DNA from 2 places in the Polaromonas sp. P2_G11 genome. Region 2 is predicted to be linked to the other one. Evidence: riboswitches for the same ligand, from Rfam matches in the RefSeq annotation. Region 2 holds a riboswitch; the other holds the start of a gene.
The links. Region 2 has a riboswitch for glycine ahead of AC1DWQ_RS06515 (D-amino acid dehydrogenase). Riboswitches for the same ligand answer to the same signal wherever they lie in the genome.

Region 1 (3,396 bases), 1.3 Mb from region 2:
TGATCACCCGGGCCGGCGTGCCGGACGCCATAGGCCACTGGCTGGAAGCCGTGCTGCAGTCGCCCGCCCTCTTCCTGTTGGGCGTCAACGCGGCGCTATTCATCATCGGCATGTTCATTGAAACCAGCGCAGCCATCATCGTGCTGGCGCCCATCCTGGCGCCAGTGGCAGTGCATTTCGGCATTGACCCGGTGCACTTCGGGCTGGTGATGGTGGTCAACCTTGCGCTGGGCATGATCACGCCGCCATTCGGCGTGAACCTGTTTGCAGCCTGCACCGTCGCCAGGATATCGCTGGACCGCATCGTGACCCACCTGCTCCCGTTTGTATTGGTGATACTGGCTTGCCTGATGGTGATCACTTACGTCCCGCAGCTGTCGCTGGCTCTGCGGGATCTCGTCTACGCAAAATAGCTTTTCGGACAGGATTCACGAGGCTGTCATTTTCAGCAGCCATGCTCGGGGTTTCATTTCAGGATGAAATCCATGCAGCTTCACAAAACCGACCGTGCCCGTGCCGAGCTCAAGCCCGGCGTGAGAACGCTAGGCCAGCGCGAGCGCACCCTGCTGCTGATGGCCGACGGCAGCAAGTCGGCCCAGGACTTCCGCCCGCTGTTTGAGGGCGACGGCGAAGCCATTGCCCTGCGCCTTTTGCGCGACGGCTTTCTGGAAGCCCATCCCGGCAAGACGTCCGCGCCGGCAAAAAACCCTGCGCCTGCACCCGCCCAAACACTCACGCCGGCGCAGTTACAGAACTTTCCCAGCCCCGAAACCACCCAGGCCATTCAGGTCTCTGCCGATCAATTTGAAGGCAAGCGCTCGCTTGCCACAACCCGGATGTTCCTGTTCGACATCTGCGAACGCATGTTCGCCCGGCGCAACCCGGAGATGGCCGAGCGCTTTCGCGAAGCGCTGCGCAATGCCAAAGACCGCGAGACCATGCTCAGCGCCTCGCGCGAAATGATCGAGGAAATCGAAAAAATCGCGGGCCACGAGCGCGCCGACTCCATCAGCGAGCGCATCGCCATGCTGCTGCCGCAGCACCAGGCCGCCTGATCGAGCCGACAGCGGCTTCCGTTACACTCAGCGGTGTCAGGAGAGAGTTTTCCTCGCGAAAACCGCCGAAGGCGCACGAGCACCCGGGGGGCACCCCCCTTGAGTAGCACTGAACGCTCAGGCAAAAGGACTGGCAACCGCCCTGCGGCGCACCACGCGGCAAGGCGTTCCCTACTGGAGAGAGGCCGCCTTTCACGGGCAGCCCACCGAAGGAGCAAGCCTGCATCGCCGGGTGAATCTCTCAGGTAAAGTGGACAGCAGGGGCAGCCCATGGATTGAGAACAAGTTCTTGCCATGACCGTGTTTGCCCCCTGGAGAATGCCTTGTCCGATTCGTCCACCTCTTCCGCCGCCCCCGAAACCTTGTTGAAAACGCCCCTGCATGACCTGCATGTGGAGCTTGGCGCGCGCATGGTGCCTTTCGCGGGCTATTCGATGCCAGTGCAGTACCCCGCGGGCCTGATGGCGGAACACCACCACACACGCCAGGCTGCCGGCCTTTTTGACGTGTCCCACATGGGCCAGCTACGCCTGGTGGGTGCTGATGCCGCAGTCGCGCTGGAATCCCTGATACCCGTTGATGTGATCGACCTGCCCGCCGGCAAGCAGCGCTACGGCCTGCTGTTGAACGACGACGGCGGCATCATCGACGACCTGATGTTCTTCAACCGTGACTATGCGAACGGCGGCGACCTGTTTGTCATCGTCAACGGTGCGTGCAAGGCGGGCGACATCGCGCACATCCAGGCCAAAATCGGTTCGCGCTGCGAAGTCATCCCCATGCCCGAGATGGCTCTGATGGCACTGCAGGGCCCGCAGGCCGTCACGGCCTTGCAGCGACTGGCGCCAGGCGTCGAAAAGCTGGTGTTCATGACCGGCGGGCGCTTCACCGTGGCCGGCTGCGACTGCTTCATCACCCGCAGCGGCTACACCGGTGAAGATGGCTTTGAAGTCTCGGTGCCTGCTTCGCAAGCTGACGCACTCGCACGCGCGCTGCTCGCGCAACCTGAAGTCAAACCCATCGGCCTGGGCGCGCGCAATTCGCTGCGGCTGGAAGCGGGCCTGTGCCTCTATGGCAACGACATTGACACCACCACCACGCCGGTGGAGGCCAACCTCAACTGGGCCATGCAAAAGATCCGCCGCACGGGTGGCGCACGTGCCGGCGGCTTTCCGGGTGCGGACAAAATCCTGGCCCAACTGGCAGACCCCGCCCTACTCACCCGCAAGCGTATCGGCCTGGTGGCGCTGGAGCGCGTTCCTGTACGCGACCACACCGAACTGCAAAGCACCGACGGCATGGCTATCGGCGAAGTCACCAGCGGTTTGTTGGGCCCCACCATCAACCAGCCCGTCGCCATGGGTTACATCAAACCTGAGTTCGCTGCGCTAGGCACACGCGTGAACGCCATCGTGCGCGGCAAGCCGGTGCCCATGGAAGTGGTCGCCATGCCTTTCGTTCCCGCCCGCTACTACCGCGGTTAAGCACCAGATCAAGCTCCCCGTTTTATTCACCCCACTCAACCCCTGGAGAACCTCATGACCGTCAAATACACCGAAGACCACGAATGGGTCAAGATTGAAGGCAACGTCGCCACCGTCGGCATCACCGTGCATGCGCAGGATGCGCTGGGCGATGTGGTGTTTGTGGACCTGCCGGCTGTCGGCACCACCTTCGCCCAGAAAGAAACCGCCGGTGTTGTCGAATCCGTCAAGGCCGCGGCCGACGTGTATATGCCCTTGAGTGGCGAAGTCACCGAAATCAACGAAGCCCTAAGAGACGACCCGTCTCTCGCTAACAGCGACCCGATGGGCGCCGGCTGGTTTTTCAAAGTCAAGCTGTCCGACCCAACGCAGCTTGACGCGCTGATGGACGAAACCCGCTACACCGCTTTCGCTGCCTGATTTTCTGACCGATTCTTTTTTCTGACTCCTGGCTGCCAAGCCTGACACGGGACCCGACATGTTGATGCAAACCGCCAAGCCCCTGGGCGACCTTGAAAACCCCGCCGAATTCATCGCCCGCCACATCGGCATCGATGACGCCGACGAAGTACACATGCTCAGCATCGTGGGCTCGGCTTCGCGCCGCGCGCTGGTGGAAGGCATCGTTCCGCGCTCGATTGCGCGCAGCACGGCCATGGCGATCCCCGCGCCTGTCACAGAGGCTGCCGCGCTCAAGCAGCTCAAGGCCATCGCGGCCAAGAACCAGGTGTTCAAGAATTTCATCGGCCAGGGCTACTACGGCACCTACACGCCAGGCGTGATCCTGCGCAACATCCTCGAGAACCCCGCCTGGTACACGGCTTACACGCCTTACCAGGCCGAGATCTCGCAGGGCC
Region 2 (3,396 bases):
CTGGTCCGAGCGCGCGCCGTCCACCTGGACAGCGCCAACGGTGACAGCACCGGCCTCGGGCTGGCCATCAACAACAAGTGGATGCCGGAGTTCGACATCAGCTATTTCCTCAACCCCAACTTCGCAGTCGAGCTGGTGCTGACGGTTCCGCAAAAGCACACGCTGTCGTCCCGCGGCACCGCCATCGGCAGCTTCAAGCACCTGCCGCCCACGCTGATGGCGCAATACCACTTCGACTCGCTGGGTGCGGGCGCCTTCAAGCCCTATGTCGGCGCGGGCGTCAACTACACCCGCTTCAGTGCGGTCAGCCTGCCGGCTGGCGTGGACATCAAACGCAGCAGCTGGGGCCCGGCGCTGCAGGTCGGCGTGGACATTCCCCTCGGCAAGCAGCTGTCCCTGAACTTCGACCTGAAGAAGGTCTACATCCGCACCGACGTGTCCGCGGGCGGCGCCAACATCGGCACGTTCAAGGCCGACCCGATGTTGTTGGGTGTGGGGCTTGGCTGGCGGTTTTGAGCAGAAAAGGGTGAGACGCCCAAACTTGCGCGTCTCTTCTCGCGGGCGCTTGCGGCGGCGCGGGTTCAGGCCTTTGCCATCCCCGGCAACGCCATCACACGCCCCGGCGCCGCCATCCCCGTAAATGCAAAGTCGACTTCCGGCACGCGCCCGCTCACGATGTCCGCAATCGCCGCGCCCGAGCCGCAGGCATGCGTCCAGCCCAGCGTGCCGTGGCCCGTGTTGAGGAAGACATTGGAGGCCTTGCTTTTGCCGATGTAAGGCACATTGCTCGGTGTGGCCGGCCGCAGGCCCGTCCAGAACTGCGCGCCTTCGCCGTCCGTCATGTCGGGAAAGAGTTGTTTTACACGGCGCACGATGGCGTTGCAGCGCACCAGGTTCAGCTCGGTGTTGTAGCCATTAAGCTCGGCCGTGCCGGCAATGCGCAAGCGGTTGCCAAAGCGCGAGAACACCAGCTTGTATTCGTCATCCGTCAGGCTGACCTGATAGGAAGCGGCTTCGTTGATCACTGGCAGCGTGACCGAGTAACCCTTGGCCGGGTAGATGCGCAGGCTTTGCCCCAGCACCTTGGCCCACTGCGCGCTGAAGGCGCCCAGGCACATCACATACGCATCGGCTTTCAGCATCTCGACCTTGCCGCCGGCCTCGCCGCTGCCCATCGCCACCTGCACGCCATTGAGCTGCCCCTGCGCGGCGTCCAGGCCCAGCACCGTGGTGTTGTACAAAAATTTCACACCGGCCTGCTCGCAACGCGCAGCCAGCGCGGCGGTAAAAGCGCGGGCGTCACCCGATTCATCGCTGGGTGTCATGCTGCCGCCCACGATGCTGCCGCGGCATTGCGCCAGTGCGGGCTCAATCGCCACACATTCGTCGGCCGTCTTCATGTCGAGCTCGCAGCCGTGCTCGCGCATGATGCGTGCGGGCTCCTGCGCCGCGTCGTACTCGGCCTGGCTGGTATAGAAGTGCAGGATGCCCTTGGTCTGCGCGTTGTACAGCAGGCCCAGCTCGGCGCGCAGTTTTTGCAGCGCGCCGCGGCTGTACATGCCCAGGTTCACGATCTGCTTGATGTTTTGTGCCGTACGCGCGGGCGTGCAGTTGCGCAAAAACTCCAGCCCCCACAGCCACTGGTTCACATCGGCGCGCAGCCTGAAGAGCAGAGGCGCATCTTCACGCGCCAGCCATTGCAAGACCTTGAGCGGCGCGCCCGGGTTGGCCCAGGGTTCCGCATGGCTCACCGATATTTGCCCGCCGTTGGCAAAACTGGTTTCCATCGCGGCCGCGTTGCGGCGCTCCACCACCGTTACTTCATGGCCGCGTTGCGCCAAATACCAGGCCGTGGTGATACCCGTGACACCAGCTCCCAAAACCATGACTTTCATGACGATTCCTTTTCATTCAAGCAGAACATTGCAGTTGCGCAAGTGCAATGCCTTGGGGTGCTTGAATCAAAAAGAAACGTGGCAACCGCCAAGCCATCACATGCTTGCGGCCGCTTCCACTGTCCTTGTTACCTGAGAGATTCAGCCGCTGCTTTGATGTCGATGACAAGCTTCGGCTTTGCTCCTTCGGTGCGCTGCACCTTGCGTGCGGCGTCTCTCCAGACGGCTGTGTGTTCCGGGCAGTACGGGACCTGAGCGATTATGGAAGTTTGCGCCTTCGGTGGCTGCCTTGTGGGGCAGCGCTCTCCTGCTTGAACGGGTTTGAATTTACCACCGAAGCCTGTTTTGCCAAGCGTGAATAGGGCGTTCAGTACAGGTCTAGCGGGTTGATTCAGCGGCTTAATAGTAGGAAGCAGGGCGGCTCAGCCTTAGCTGGCCGCGTTCACAAACGCGGCTTTGGCATCGGTATAGGCCTCGCGGTCACCCGGGTGCCTGGCCGCCAGTTCCGCCTTGAGCGCGGCATAGCGCGCCGCCAGCGCCGGGTCCGAACGCAGGGCGTCGCGAAAACGCAGGCGCTGCGCCCACACCTCGCCGCCGTGCACCACCAGGTGCAGGTGATGCGTGCGCCGCCCCTCTGCCCAGCGCATCAGCCATTTGCGGTCAGACAGCGAGGCATTGAATTCAGCGGAGGTCGTGTAGCCGTTGGCGCACAGCGGCGCCAGAAGCGCTTCAGCCGCCGCGATTGATTCCACACCGGCCAGCATGTCAATCACCGGTTTGGCCGCCAGGCCGGGCACGGCCGTGCTGCCGATGTGCTGGATGTCGATCAGGCGGGCCGGCAGCTGGGGGGAGAGCGCAAGCAGGCGGTCCCGCTCAGCCACAAACTGCTGGGGCCAGGCCGGGTTGTAGGCCTGCAAGACCACTTCCTCGTGGATAGCGGCAAGCAGCGATTCCTGGTCAGTCATGCGCGTGACGGCTGGCAGGTTGTTGTGCAGGGGCAAAAAACGCTGTGCGACACGCCAGAATCCTTTGCGGGGTCATTTTTAAGGCGGTTTTAAGCATAAAAAAGGCCATTTGCCCAATCAGTAATTGCGCGAGCAGCTATTAAAACAATAGCAACCAGAAATCCCCACGGCTGCGAATGGGGCGGTCTGCATTTCATTCACCTGAGCGCCAGCACAGCTTTGCGCGCCTGTGCCAGCCGCTCTTCCAGATAGGCACCATAAAAGTCGACAGACGCCAGGCCGACCAGCCGTTCCGCCAGGTCTTGCCCGGCCGGGCCCAGAAACAGCACCGTGGGGGTGAAGCCGGCCTTCCATGCCGCAACCTGGGCGGCGGCCGTCGTCACCTGGCCGTCAAAGCCGGTCAGCGGTGTCGCGCGGTCGCTGATGTTGAGCTGCCAGGCGTGCAGGCTGCCATCGCGTTGCCCCGGCAACAGGTAGTTGCGCCGCACCAGTTCGCAGAAGGGGCAGCCGGGCAGGCTGACCAACAGCACCAGTGG

Region 1: another riboswitch for glycine. It lies ahead of gcvT (glycine cleavage system aminomethyltransferase GcvT); the one in region 2 lies ahead of AC1DWQ_RS06515 (D-amino acid dehydrogenase).

The regions. Positions count from the first base shown of each region.
Region 1 is NZ_JBFUFE010000001.1:83,184-86,579, forward strand. Features, by position in the region: gene AC1DWQ_RS00410 (TRAP transporter large permease) at 1-413, shown strand, start outside; gene AC1DWQ_RS00415 (hypothetical protein) at 486-1,055, shown strand; glycine riboswitch at 1,083-1,198, shown strand; glycine riboswitch at 1,220-1,323, shown strand; gene gcvT (glycine cleavage system aminomethyltransferase GcvT) at 1,379-2,539, shown strand; gene gcvH (glycine cleavage system protein GcvH) at 2,594-2,959, shown strand; gene gcvP (aminomethyl-transferring glycine dehydrogenase) at 3,018-3,396, shown strand, end outside.
Region 2 is NZ_JBFUFE010000001.1:1,339,376-1,342,771, reverse strand. Features, by position in the region: gene AC1DWQ_RS06520 (OmpW/AlkL family protein) at 1-516, shown strand, start outside; gene AC1DWQ_RS06515 (D-amino acid dehydrogenase) at 582-1,895, opposite strand; glycine riboswitch at 2,006-2,127, opposite strand; gene AC1DWQ_RS06510 (GrpB family protein) at 2,324-2,860, opposite strand; gene AC1DWQ_RS06505 (thioredoxin domain-containing protein) at 3,058-3,396, opposite strand, start outside.